Regions from separate parts of the Microbacterium sediminis genome, predicted to be linked through region 1. Evidence: predicted binding sites of a transcription regulator. Region 1 holds the regulator's gene; the other holds the start of a gene.
What was found. Region 1 encodes HspR, which represses chaperone genes until heat shock. Its sites were predicted from a motif close to AAGTTGAGTCNNNNNGACTCAACTT; they were not measured.
Positions count from the first base shown of each region.

Region 1 (7,155 bases):
GTCAACCTGCCGTACCTGTCGCTCACCGAGAACGGCCCCGTGTCGCTGAGCGAGACGATCACCCGCGCCAAGTTCGAGGACCTCACCAAGGACCTCCTCGAGCGCACCAAGAAGCCGTTCGACGACGTCATCCGCGAGGCCGGCATCAAGGTGTCGGACATCGCGCACGTCGTGCTCGTCGGCGGCTCGACCCGCATGCCCGCCGTGAGCGACCTCGTCAAGCGCGAGGCCGGCAAGGAGCCCAACAAGGGCGTGAACCCGGACGAGGTCGTCGCCGTCGGCGCCGCCCTGCAGGCCGGTGTCCTCAAGGGCGAGCGCAAGGACGTCCTGCTCATCGATGTGACCCCCCTGAGCCTCGGCATCGAGACCAAGGGCGGCATCATGACCAAGCTCATCGAGCGCAACACGGCCATCCCGACCAAGCGCAGCGAGACCTTCACCACCGCCGACGACAACCAGCCGTCGGTGGCGATCCAGGTGTTCCAGGGCGAGCGCGAGTTCACCCGCGACAACAAGCCGCTCGGCACGTTCGAGCTGACCGGCATCGCCCCGGCCCCGCGCGGCATCCCGCAGATCGAGGTCACCTTCGACATCGACGCGAACGGCATCGTGCACGTCTCGGCGAAGGACAAGGGCACCGGCAAGGAGCAGTCGATGACCATCACGGGCGGCTCGTCGCTGCCCAAGGAGGACATCGAGCGCATGGTCCGCGAGGCCGAGGAGCACGCGGCCGAGGACAAGAAGCGCCGCGAGGCCGCCGAGGTCCGCAACCAGGCCGAGACGCTCTCGTACTCGATCGAGAAGCTGATCCAGGAGAACGCCGACAAGCTGCCCGCCGACGTCAAGGACTCGGTGCAGGCCGACGTCGACGCCCTCAAGACGGCGCTGGCCGGCGAGGACGACGACGCCGTGAAGACCGCGTTCGACAAGCTCAACGAGAGCCAGACGAAGCTCGGCGAGGCGATCTACGCGCAGTCGCAGGCGGACGCCGCGGCCGCATCCGAGAGCACCCCGACGGAGGAGACGTCCTCGGATGAGGACGTCATCGACGCCGAGGTCGTGGACGACGAGGACGAGAAGAAGTAATGGCCGGCAAGGACTTCGACGAGAACGACGAGGTCCAGCCTGGCGCCGAGGGGCCGGAGGCGAACGCTTCCGGCCCCGACGCGCAGGCGGACGAGCAGCCCGCGCCCGAGGCGGAGGCCGAGGCGCTGACGGTGGACGACATCCTCGGCGCCGAGCAGACCGACGAGGCCGCCGAGGCCGAGCACAGCGACTACGAGACGCAGCTGCTGCACGACCTCAAGCGGCTGCAGGCGGAGTACGCGAACTACCGCCGCCGCACCGAGGAGCAGCGCCAGCTCGAGATCGATCGCGCCAAGGGATCGGTCGCCAAGGGCCTGCTGCCCGTGCTCGACGACCTCGATCGCGCTGCCAAGCACGGCGACCTGCAAGAGGGAACCGCGTTCGCGCTCGTGGCCGAGAAGCTGCGCGGCGTGGCCGAGCGCATGGGCCTGACGACGTACGGGGCCGCGGGCGATGCCTTCGACCCGCAGCAGCACGAGGCCGTGTTCCAGCAGCCCGTGCCCGGCACGACCGAGTCGACCGTGCTCGAGGTGGTCGAGGTCGGGTACCGGCTGGGCGACGTCGAGCTGCGGCCGGCGAAGGTCGTGGTCGCCGTGCCGGCGGAGTAAGGCAGGAGACGGATGGCCAGTCAGGACTGGTTCGACAAGGACTTCTACAAGGTCCTGGGGGTCTCGAAGGACGTCTCCGAGAGCGATCTGAAGAAGACGTATCGCAAGCTCGCGCGGAAGTATCACCCGGACTCCAACCCGGGGGACACCGCCGCCGAGGCGAAGTTCAAGGAGATCAGCGAGGCCTACTCGGTGCTCTCCGACCCGGAGCAGCGCCGCGAGTACGACGAGCTGCGCGCCATGGGCTCGGGCGCCCGCTTCACGGCGAGCGGATCGAGCGGCGGCGGGTTCGAGGACGTCTTCAGCCGCTTCACGACCAGCCGCGGATCGTCGGCCGACTTCGACGACATCTTCTCGATTTTCAACCAGACCCGCGGCGGCGGGTTCGGGACGGGACGGTTCGGTCAACCCAGCGGCGGGTTCCAGGGCTTCGGCGGCCCCACGAAGGGGCAGGACCTGCGGGCGAACACGACGATCGACTTCGTCACCGCCGCGAAGGGCGAGACCGTGACGCTGCAGAGCGGCGACGGCAAGCCCTTCAAGATCAAGATCCCGGCGGGCGTGGCCGACGGCCAGAAGATCCGGCTGCGCGGTCGCGGGCGCCCGTCGCCCGACGGCGGCGACAACGGCGACATCGTCGTGGAGGTCAAGGTGCGCCCGCACCCGGTCTTCACCCGCGACGGGCTGAACCTGCGTGTCGCCGTGCCGGTGACCTTCACCGAGGCGGCCCTGGGCGCGACGATCGAGGTGCCGACGCTGGACGGCGACGTGGTGAAGCTGCGCGTCACGCCGGGCACGCCCTCGGGGCGGGTGCTGCGCGTCAAGGGCCGCGGCATCACGTCGAAGAACGGCACGGGCGATCTGCTCGCCGAGGTGCAGGTGGTGGTGCCGGGCCACCTCACCGACGCGCAGCGCGAGGCCCTCGAGCGCTTCCACGAGGTGGAGCCGCCCGAGAACCCGCGCGCCGACCTGATTGCGCGCGCAAAGGGCTGATCGCGATGACCCGCGAGACTGCAGCGCCGCGCCGAGACAGCAGACACGGGATGCTGTCTCGGCGCGGGCGTGCAGTCTCGGTGATGATGGCAGGACGAGCGAGGAGGTGGACGGATGAGCGACGAGTACGAGATCGATGAGGACGCGCCCGTCTTCGCCATCGCCGTCGCCGCGGAGCTGGCGGGCATGCACCCGCAGACGCTGCGCCAGTACGACCGGATCGGGCTGGTGGTGCCGGGGCGCACGCGCGGCGGGTCGCGCCGCTACTCGGCGCGCGACATCGCCCAGCTGCGCGAGGTGGCCCGGCTCTCGGGCGAGGGGATGAGCCTCGCCGCGATCGCGCGCGTGCTCGACCTGGAGGACGAGGTGCGCGACCTGCGCCGGCGGGTGCGCGCCCTGGAGGAGCGGCTGGAGGCCGAGATCGCCTCGCGCCCCGGCGCCCGGGTGTTCGCGGCGGGGGCGACGGGATCGGTCGTCACGCTGCGGGCGGGCACGCGCGTGCGCCGCAGCGCCGAGCTGATGCTCTGGACGCCGCCCTCGTCGCCGCGCTGACGGTCCCGCTGGGTCGCAAGACGCACCCGGCGCACCTGCCGGGCAATCGGCGGGGCCACGGCATCATGGGGGTATGAGCCCGCAGCTGTGGACCCGCCTCGGAGAGACCGTCGGCATCTGGCCGGGCCGGGAGTGGCCGCTCGGCGCGACGTGGACCCCCGAGAGCACGAACTTCGCCGTGTACGCCCCCAACGCCACGCGGGTGCACCTGTGCCTGTTCGGCGACGACGACCGCGAGACCTCGTACGAGCTCACCGAGCAGACCCTCGGCATCTGGCACGGCGCCCTGCCCGACATCCGGCCGGGGCAGCGCTACGGCTACCGCGTGGACGGTCCGTGGGATCCGGCGAACGGGTACCGCTTCAATCCGCACAAGCTGCTGCTGGATCCGTACGGCCTCGCCACGAGCGGCACGGTCATCGCCGAGCAGCCGATCTTCGGCGCCCGCGAGGACGACCCGGCGGTGCGCGACGACACCGACTCGTCCGCCTACACCGGGCGCAGCGTCGTGGTCGACCCGTCGTTCGACTGGGAGGGCGATCGACCCCTCGGCACCCGCTGGCGCGACACGGTCATCTACGAGCTGCACGTGAAGGGCTTCACGAAGCTGCACGATCGGGTGCCCGAGCCGCTGCGGGGCACGTACGCCGGCCTGGCCCAGCCCGCCGTGATCGAGTACCTCCGCGACCTCGGCGTCACCGCCGTGGAGCTGCTGCCCGTGCAGCAGTTCTTCTCGGAGCCGGCGCTGCTCGAGCGGGGCCTGAGCAACTACTGGGGCTACAACACCATCTCGTACTTCGCGCCCGACGCCTCGTACAGCTCGTCGGGCGACCGCGGCGGCCAGGTCGCGGAGTTCAAGAGCATGGTCAAGGAGCTGCACCGGGCGGGGATCGAGGTGATCCTCGACGTCGTCTACAACCACACCGCCGAGGCCGGTCCCGACGGCCCCACGCTGTCGTTCCGCGGGCTGGACGATCGCGGGTTCTACAAGCGCGTCATCCCGGCCGAGGGTGCCGGCTTCGACGACACGTACTGGGACGTCACCGGCTGCGGCAACACGGTCGACGCCTGGAACCCGCTCGCGCTGCGGCTCATCCTCGATTCGCTGCGCTACTGGGTCACCGAGATGCACGTCGACGGCTTCCGGTTCGACCTCATGTCGGCCCTCACCCGCACCGGCTACGAGGTCGACTTCGCGTGCGCCCTGCTCATCGCGATCGATCAGGACCCGATCCTGCGCCACGTCAAGCTCATCGCCGAGCCGTGGGACGTCTCGATGGACGGGTATCTCGTCGGGCGCATGCCCCCGCCCTGGGCGGAGTGGAACGATCAGTACCGCGACACCATCCGCGACTTCTGGCGCGGTCAGGGGACGATCCGCAACGTCGCCACGCGGCTGGCCGGCTCGAGCGACCTGTACGCCGACGACGGCCGCTCCGCCTCGAACTCGGTCAACTTCATCACCGCGCACGACGGCTTCACCGTGCGCGACCTGGTCAGCTACGACCACAAGCACAACGAGGCCAACGGCGAGGACAACCGCGACGGCACCGACAACAACCGCTCCTGGAACCACGGCGCCGAGGGCGAGACCGACGACGCGGCGATCGTGGCCGAGCGGCGGCGCCAGGCCGCCAACCTCATGCTCACGCTGTGCCTGTCGAACGGCGTGCCCATGATCACGGCCGGCGACGAGCGGGGCCGCACCCAGGGCGGCAACAACAACGCCTACTGCCAGGACAACGAGATCTCGTGGGTCGACTGGAGCGCCGACAACGCCTGGCTCGACGTGTACGAGCTCACGAAGGCCGCGCTGCGGCTGCGGCGCGAGCACCCCGCGCTGCGGCAGCGGCACTGGTTCGAGGGGCGTCCGACGATCGAGGGCGGACCGTTCGATCTGGCCTGGCTGCACCCGGACGGCCGCGTCATGACCGACGCCGACTGGGGCGACGCCGGGCAGCGGGCGATCGGCATGTACGTGTCGGGGCGCCCGCTGCGCGAGCCCGGCCCGCGCGGCGAGCAGCTCACCGACGCGTCGTTCCTGATCTGGTTCACCTCGGGCGCCGACCCGATCGAAGCCCGCATCATGCCGCAGCAGTGGGAGCCCGCGTTCCGCGTGGTGCTCTCGACCGACCCCGGGGTGACCGAGGGCACCGTCTGCCGCGCGGGCGAGGGGATCACCGTGGGCGGCCGCTCCGTCGTCGTGATGCAGTCGCTCGACGACGGGGCCGACTGACCCCGCCTACGCCAGCGCGGCCAGGCCGAGCTCGGTGGTGGTGGCGAGGAGCGGATGGACCGGCACCACGCGCACGGTGTAGCCGAACGGGCCCGCCCGATCCAGCAGCACCTCGCCCGTGAAGGCCGCGCGCGATTCCTCGAACCGCTCGCTCAGCGAGAGCGGGGCCACCCGCAGCGAGGTGAGACGATCGTCGCCCTCGGCGCGGCCGTGCACGAGCTGCACCTGGACGTCGTCGGGCGAGAGGTCGCCCAGGGCCACGTCGGCGCGGACCCGCAGCGAGGCCCCGACCTCGGCGACCTCGTCCACGCCGCTGGATTCCACGTGCTCCACCCGCACGCCCGGCCACGCCGTGCGCACGCGGCCCTTCCACGCTGCCAGCTCGACGGCCCCGGCGTAGTCGGCGCCGAGCGCCCGCGCGTTGCGCGCGGCGGGCGTGTACAGGGCGTTCACGTAGTCGCGCACCATCCGCGACGCCAGCACCTTCGGGCCCAGCGACTCGAGGGTGTGGCGCATCATCTCCATCCATCGCACCGGGATCCCGGCCGCGTCGCGGTCGTAGAACCGGGGCGCGATCTCGCGCTCCAGCAGCTCGTACAGCGCGGCCGCCTCGAGATCGTCGCGGTGGTTCGGGTCGTCCACGCCGTCGGCCGACGGGATCGCCCACCCGTTCTCGCCGTCGAACCACTCGTCCCACCAGCCGTCGAGGATCGACAGGTTCAGCCCGCCGTTGAGCGCCGCCTTCATGCCGCTCGTGCCGCACGCCTCGTAGGGGCGCAGCGGGTTGTTCAGCCACACGTCGCAGCCCGGGTAGAGCACCTGGGCCATCTGGATCTCGTAGTCGGGCAGGAACACGATGCGATGGCGCACCTCGGCGTCGTCGGCGAAGCGCACGAGCTGCTGGATGAGCGCCTTGCCGCCGTCGTCGGCGGGGTGCGACTTGCCGGCGATGACGAGCTGGATGGGCCGCTCGGGGTCGAGCAGCAGCGCCTTGAGGCGCTCGGGGTCGCGCAGCATCAGGGTGAGGCGCTTGTACGAGGGCACGCGGCGGGCGAAGCCGATCGTGAGCACATCGGGCGAGAGCGCGTCGTCGATCCAGGTCAGCTCGGCGTCCACGGCGCCGCGGTGCAGCCACGAGGCCCGCACCCGGCGGCGCGCGTCGTGCACGAGGCGCTCGCGCATGCGCCGCTTGGCCGCCCAGATGCGCTCGAAGCCGATGTCGTTGAACACCCGGGCGAGGGCGCCCGCCTCACCGTCGAGCTCGGCACCCGACTCGTCGAACATGTCGAGGAACTCGCGTGCCACCCACGTGCGGGCGTGCACGCCGTTGGTGATCGATCCGATCGGCACCTCGGCCTCGTCGAAGTCGGGCCACAGGCCGTTGAACATCTCGCGGCTCACGTGCCCGTGCAGCGTCGAGACGCCGTTGGCCCGCTGCCCGAGGCGGAAGCCCATCACCGCCATGTTGAACACGCCGGGGTCGCCGCCCTCGTAGTCCTCGGCGCCCAGGGCGAGCACCCGATCGGTGGGCACTCCCGGGAGCACGCCGCCGTCGGCGGCGAAGTACTGCTCGATGAGCGAGCGCGGGAACCGGTCGATGCCCGCCGGTACCGGCGTGTGGGTGGTGAACACCGTCGACGCGCGCGACATCTCCAGCGCGTCGTCGAAGCCGAGGCCCGG
Region 1 is NZ_CP038256.1:247,797-254,951, forward strand. Features, by position in the region: gene dnaK (molecular chaperone DnaK) at 1-1,086, shown strand, start outside; gene E3O41_RS01225 (nucleotide exchange factor GrpE) at 1,086-1,694, shown strand; gene E3O41_RS01230 (DnaJ C-terminal domain-containing protein) at 1,707-2,687, shown strand; gene E3O41_RS01235 (heat shock protein transcriptional repressor HspR) at 2,802-3,239, shown strand; gene glgX (glycogen debranching protein GlgX) at 3,313-5,475, shown strand; gene glgP (alpha-glucan family phosphorylase) at 5,482-7,155, opposite strand, start outside.

Region 2 (7,155 bases), 670 kb from region 1:
CTGAATGAATCAAGAATCGGATTCCCGCATGAGCACTGCCTCCGCAGCCCCCGTCGTCGCGCGCCTGGCGGCCGCGATCCTCGCCCTCGAGGCGCTCGCCCTGCTGGCGCTGGCGGGCTGGCAGATCGTCGCGATGGCGGGCGGCGACACCGCCGAGCTGCCCACGGCGATCGCGCTGCTCGTCTTCACGATCGTCGCCGCGGTGGGGGTGGGCGCGTTCGCCGTCGCCGTGCTCACCGATCGCTCGTGGGGACGATCGGGCGGCATCGTGGCGCAGCTGCTGCTGCTCGCGGTGGCACTCGGCGCGCTCACGGGGCAGTACGCCCACCCGCTCGTCGCCCTCGCCCTCGCGGTGCCGGGCGCGATCGGCCTGATCCTGCTCATGCGCGCCGCGAAGGCGGCGCATCAGGCATCGGCGGAGTAGCCGCCGCGAGCTCCTGGGCCAGCAGCGTCGCGCCGGCGACGGCCGCCGGCATGACGGCGATCGCCCCGCCCGGCACGAGGAAGCACAGGTGCGTCGCCACGCCGAAGCCGAGCACCCGCGCCCGGGCGCCGCGCCGCAGCCGCCGGCGGTCCCGCGCCGTGAGCCCGCGGGCGGTGAGTCCGCGCTGGGTGAGCTCGTCGGCCAGTGTCCAGCCGCCCAGGGCGATGCCGACGACCGCGGCGAGCACCGCGCCCACGACCGGGATGAGGCCCACGAGCAGCGACAGCACGCCGATCCCGATGCCGCGGACCACGAGCGAGACGCCGTCGCCCGCCGCGCTGGCGAGCGAGTAGCGCGCATCGGGCACCGCGCCGCCGGTGGCCTGCTCCACCGATCGCCAGACGCGGTGGTACACCGGCTCGCCCACGAGGAGCGTCACGGCCGTGAAGGCGAGGACGGCCAGTGCGCCCGCACCGACGATCACCGCCAGCGCCACCACCACGCGCAGCGCCGTCGCCCAGAAGGGGTCCCAGGCGTCGGCGAACGGCGTGGCCCACTGCGCGATGCCCGGCAGCGCGAAGCCCAGCGTGATGAGCGCGGCGCTGAAGAGCACGGCCACCACGGCGGCCGGGATGAGTCCCGCCGCCATCAACCGGGGCGCGCGACGCCACCACCCGAACCCGCGGCCGAGGGTGGTGACGCCGCGCCAGAACTCCCGCATGCGGTCAGTCTAGGAACCGCTCACGCGAACCCGAAGAGGAACGGGAAGGCCAGCGCGACGACCGCCGCCCAGATCGCGTACACCGGCAGGAACGACGTCTGCCAGCGCTCGAGCGCGGCGAAACCGCCGCGGCGGCGCAGGAACCGCAGCGTCAGCCAGGCCTGCCACGCGAGGTGGACGAGCAGCAGCACGTTCAACCCCACGGCGGCGGTCTTGTTCGCACTGAGTCCCCACTCGGCGATCCGGGTGACCATGGCGGCGAGGGCCAGCAGGTCGACCGCGATCGCCACCGCGAGCATGCCGAGCTGCAGGGCGTCGAACGATGCCGGCGGGGCGAGGGCGTCGCGCGCCGAGATCGTGTACAGCGTCAGGGCCAGGACGAGGATGAGCACGCCGTCCATGAGGATGAGCAGGTCGCGATCGACGAGCGCCAGCGATCCGGCGGTGGCGAGGACGACGAGCATCCACAGCAGCGCGAGCGTCGACAGCGGCGTGAAGACCCGGGTGAGCACCGGCACGATGTTCTCGATCACGTTCTGCTTGGCCTCGACGAGCCATGCGGCCACGAGCACGGCGCCGGGGATGCAGATCCGCAGGATCCAGCCGACGGCGACGCTCGGATCCGTGCCGGCCAGCGAGAGCACGGCCCCGGTGAGCCCGATCAGCACCCCGCCGCCCAGGGCGAGGAGCACGTAGTACACGGCGAACTCGCCGGTGAAGCGCACCAGATCCATGCGCGCCGCGTGATCGCGCCAGCGGCCGCCCGCGTACGCGAGCCCGACCAGGCCCCAGGCCGCGACCGGGAGGTGGATGACCGTGAGCACCTCGGTCGTGCCGAGGGACTCGGGGAACGGCATGAGGACCTGGGCGGCCAGGAGCAGGGCGAACACCGCACCGAGGGCCAGGACGGTGCGCGCGGCGGCGTGGCGCTTCCACGCGAAGTACGCCGCGAGGAAGGCGAACACCACAGTCGGCAGGGTGCGGAAGAGGGCGTTGTTCGCGGCGATGCTGCCGAAGGGGCCGCCCCACGAGAACAGCAGGATGAGCACGACCACCGAGATCCCGGCTCCCGCGCCCAGCCCGATCGCGACGGCCGGCTCCCAGCGGCGCGCCGCGGGCTCGTCCTCGGTGACGGTGAGCTGCTTCCACATGCGCTCGGTGTGCTCGCGGGCGAACTCGCGCGAGATCGCGTCGCTGCCGCCCATGCGCTTGATCGCGACGAGGAAGGCCTCGTCGTCGGCCAGTCCCGCCGCCGCGAGGTCGTCGATCTGCGCGCGCAGGTGATCCTCGAGCTCGTCGAGATCGGCCGCGGCGATCGCCTGATGACGCTGCAGATAGCCGCGCCACTGGGCGACCTGCGCCTCCACCTCGGCGCGCATCACGCCCACGCCTCCGTCGCGCCGCCCGGCAGCGCGGGGCGCGAGTGCCAGACCTGCGTCATGACGTCGGCGACGACCTCCCACTGCGCGCGTCGCTCGGCCAGCTGCGCCCGCCCCGCGTCGGTGATGGCATAGTGCTTGCGGCGCCGGCCGGAATCCGAGGTGCCCCACGTGGCGCGCAGCAGACCGCCGCGCTCCAGCCGGTGCAGCAGGGGGTAAAGCATGCCGTCGGTCCACTCCATGCGCCCGCCCGACAGCTCGCTGACGCGCTTGAGGATCGCGTAGCCGTAGAGCTCGCCGTCCGCGAGGATCGCGAGCACGAGTGGGGTGGCGGAGGCCGCCACCAGGTCCTTGTCGATGCGCATCGCGCGCCTCCGATCATCCCTTGTGGTTCTAGGTAAAAGAAACCTAGCGCCTCTAGGTATCAACGCGAGCCTCGCGGCGCTGGGAATAGGCCGTGACGTGTGGCCGTTCAACTTGATACACCTGCACTCAACTTCTAAAGTTGATGATGCACCGCTCAAGTTTGGAGGACGAAGAATGCCCGACTTCCCTCAGGACGGTCTCGGAGCGTTCGACGAGTTTCTCGCCCGCTATCTGCAGGGCGAGCGTGCCCGCTCCGCGCGTTCCATCGACCTCAGCCGCTTCCTCAGCGCCCGCACCCAGGAGCTGCTGCAGCGCGCCGGCGCCTTCGCGCACGGGCGCGGCCAGGTCGAGATGGACGTGCTGCACGTGCTGCGCGTCCTGCTCGACGACGACACGGTGATGCAGGCCGTGCGCCGCGTGGGCGCCGACCCCGCCGCCCTGCGCGACGAGACGGAGCAGCGCCTGCCGCAGGCGGGCGCCCCTGTGCAGACGGCCGAGACGGTGATCACCGCCGCGGTGCAGCGCGCGATGTTCCACGCCTACCAGGTCGCCCGCTCCGCGGGGGCCACCTACATCGACCCCGAGCACGTGTTCTTCGCGCTCGTGCTGGCGCAGGACTCGCCCGCCGGACACGTCCTCGCCCAGTCGGGCGTGACGCCCGAGGCCCTCACGCAGGGCGCGCGCGAGACGGTGGCGGCGGAGGGCGCCGGCGAACCGGAGCCGCAGGGCGGGTCGATGCTCGAGAGGTACGGCACCGACCTCACGGCCCGCGCGCGCGACGGGCTGCTGGACCCCGTGATCGGCCGCGCCGACGAGATCGAGCAGACCATCGAGATCCTCTCGCGTCGCACCAAGAACAACCCCGTCCTCGTGGGTGAGGCGGGCGTCGGCAAGACGGCGATCGTCGAGGGACTGGCGCGCGCGATCGTGGCCGGCGAGGTGCCCGACCAGCTCAAGGACAAGCGCGTCGTCGCCCTCGACCTGCCCGCCATGCTCGCGGGGACCCGCTACCGCGGCGACTTCGAGGAGCGCCTGACGAAGACGATCGACGAGGTCGTCGAGCAGCGGGGCGAGCTGATCCTCTTCCTCGACGAGATCCACACCGTGGTCGGCGCCGGTGGCGGCGGCGACGGATCGATGGACGCGGGCAACATCCTCAAGCCCCGGCTGGCTCGCGGCGAGCTGCACCTCGTGGGCGCCACGACCCTCAAGGAGTACCGCACGATCGAGAAGGACGCCGCGCTCGAGCGCCGCTTCCAGCCCGTGCGGGTGGGGGAGCCCTCGATCGCCGACGCCGTGGAGATCCTGCGCGGCCTGCGGCCGGCGTACGAGGAGCACCACGGCGTGCGATTCACCGACGACGCCCTGCGCGCCGCGGTCGAGCTCGGCGACCGCTACCTGACCGAGCGCGTGCTGCCCGACAAGGCCATCGACCTCATCGACCAGGCCGGCGCCCGGCTGCGGCTCCGGCTGGGGGCGCCGGTGGACACGACGGCCCTGATGGAGCGGCTGGCCGCCCTGGAGTCGGAGAAGAACGCCGCGGTGGCGGCGGAGCGCTACGAGGAGGCCTCGCGCCTGCGCGACGAGATCGTCGAGACGCAGCGGCGGATCGACGAGGCCACCGCCTCGGGCACGCCCGCCGAGGCCGTGGTCGACGAGCCGGAGATCGCGGCGGTCGTCAGCCGCGCCACCGGCATCCCGGTGAACCGCCTGACCGAGAGCGAGCGCGAGCGCCTGGCGACCCTCGAGGACGAGCTGCACGCGCGCGTCATCGGGCAGGACGACGCCGTGCGGGCGGTCGCCCGGGCCGTGCGCCGCAGCCGCACCGGGATGGGCGATGCGCGCCGCCCGGTCGGCTCGTTCCTCTTCCTCGGCCCCACCGGCGTGGGCAAGACCGAGCTCGCCAAGGCGCTCGCCCAGAGCCTGTTCGACGACGAGGGCGCGATCGTGCGCTTCGACATGAGCGAGTTCGGCGAGCGTCACACGGTCGCGCGGCTGGTCGGCGCCCCTCCGGGATACGTCGGCTACGACGAGGCCGGACAGCTCACCGAGCGCGTGCGCCGCAACCCGTACTCGATCGTGCTCTTCGACGAGATCGAGAAGGCCCACCCCGACGTGTTCAACCTGCTGCTGCAGGTGCTCGACGACGGGCGCCTGACCGACGGCCAGGGCCGCACCGTCGACTTCCGCAACACCGTGGTGGTGATGACCTCGAACCTCGGTTCGGAGTTCCTCGCCGCGCGCGGGGGTGCGATCGGGTTCTCGGCGAGCGGCTCCGAGTACGACGAGAAGGACCTGCACGACCGCGTGATGGGGCGGCTGCGTGAGGCGATGCGCCCCGAGTTCCTGAACCGGATCGACGAGATCGTGCTGTTCCGCAAGCTCGACCGCGAGCAGCTGCGCCGCATCGTGGACCTGCTGCTCGGCGCCACGCGGAACCGGCTGTCCGCGCGCGAGGTGTCGCTCGAGGTATCGGACGCGGCGATCGAGTGGCTGGCCCAGCACGGCTACGAGCCCGAGTACGGCGCCCGGCCGCTGCGCCGGCTCATCCAGCGCGAGGTCGACGACCGCATCGCCGATCTGTTCGTGTCGGGCGAGCTGACCGACGGCGGCCGCGTGCGGCTCGACGCGCGGGACGGCGCGCTCGTCGTCACGGCCGACGCGCTCGTCCCGGCCTGACGGGCCAGCGAGACGGCAATCCCGCGCCGAGACAGCAACATCGCGCCGAGACGGTGGCCGGACGCCACCGTCTCGGCGCGAACATGCTGTCTCGCGGAAACTAGACTCTCCCGGTGACCACCAGCATCATCCTCGACGTCGACACCGGGGTGGACGACGCCCTCGCCATCCTCACCGCCGCGCTCTCGCCCGAGATCGAGCTCGTCGCGTGTACCACCACGTGGGGCAACGTGGACGTCGACACGGCGGCGCGCAACACCGCGTTCGTGCTCGACATGGCCGGGCGCTCGGATGTGCCCGTGGCGCGCGGCGCCGAGGGACCGTCGGACGGACGCACCGCCACCTTCTCGACCGAGGTGCACGGCGAGGACGGCCAGGGCGGTCACGCCGACACCTCGTTCGTGCCGGCCCTCGCCGACGAGACCGCCGTGGAGCTGATCCTGCGCCTGAGCCACGAGCGCCCCGGCGGGCTGCACCTCGTCGCGGTCGGCCCGCTCACGAACCTCGCCGCCGCGCTCGAGGCCGACCCCACCCTGCCCGAGCGGATCCGCGAGGTCACGATCATGGGCGGCAACTTCCTCGCGCCCGGCAACATCACCGCGGCGGCGGAGGCGAACATCTGGCACGATCCCGAGGCCGCCCAGCGCGTGGTCGAGGCCGCGTGGACCTGCACGTTCGTCGGGCTCGACGTGACGATGCGCGACATGCTCGAGGAGCACCACCTCGGCGCGCTCGCGGCCGGGGGAGAGATCGGGCGCTACTGCGCGCGCATCCTCGACTTCTACTACGACTTCTATCGCGGCGAGACCGGCCGCCGCTGCGCCGGCAACCACGATGCGCTCGCCGTGGGCATCGCGGCGGGCCTCGCGACCGTGTCGCTCGCGCCGGTGGTGCCGATCGAGATCGACACGACGCACGGCCCGAACCGCGGGCGCACGAGCGCCGACCTGCGCTCGATGCACCGGGGCTGGCCCGCGGTGGACGGCGCGCGCCACCGTGTGGTGCTGGCGACCGAGCCGGGCTTCACCGACCGGATGGTCGGGCTGCTCGCCGACGCCGCGGTGCCCGCGGTCGCCCGCTGACGGCACCCGCGGGTCACGCGGCCTGACCCTCGAGCTCTTCGTTGGTGAGGGGTGCGCCGATCAGCAGGCGCTTGGCGAGCGGCGAATCCTCCGCCGGCTCTCGACTGTCAGAAGCCACGGCGGGCGACATGACGCCTCCGGAGCGCGCCGTGCAACACGGCGTCGAGCCCTGGCGCGCACACCGCGCGGGGCCTAGCATCGGCATCAACCGGACAACGTCGTCCGGAAGAGGAGGATCCGATGGAATCGCAGGAGTTCGACGTCGTCGTGGTCGGCTCGGGGGCCGCCGGGCTCGCGACCGCGCTGGGAGCGATCGACGAGGGCCTGAGCGTGCTCGTCATCGAGAGCACGGAGCGTTGGGCGGGCAGCACGGGCATGTCGGGAGGCGGCCTGTGGCTGCCGAACAACCCGCTGATGCGGCGGGATGGGGTCGGTGACTCGCGCGAGGAGGCGCTGGAGTACCTCGCTCGCACGGTCGGCGACGGCGAGCGATCGGCATCGCCG
Region 2 is NZ_CP038256.1:919,597-926,751, forward strand. Features, by position in the region: gene E3O41_RS04400 (histidine kinase) at 29-424, shown strand; gene E3O41_RS04405 (EI24 domain-containing protein) at 381-1,145, opposite strand; gene E3O41_RS04410 (permease prefix domain 1-containing protein) at 1,166-2,524, opposite strand; gene E3O41_RS04415 (PadR family transcriptional regulator) at 2,524-2,889, opposite strand; gene E3O41_RS04420 (ATP-dependent Clp protease ATP-binding subunit) at 3,065-5,569, shown strand; gene E3O41_RS04425 (nucleoside hydrolase) at 5,683-6,651, shown strand; gene E3O41_RS04430 (FAD-binding protein) at 6,892-7,155, shown strand, end outside.
Region 2: E3O41_RS04420 (ATP-dependent Clp protease ATP-binding subunit) is a predicted target of HspR. The motif match lies at 2,999-3,023, and genes of this name have one in related genera.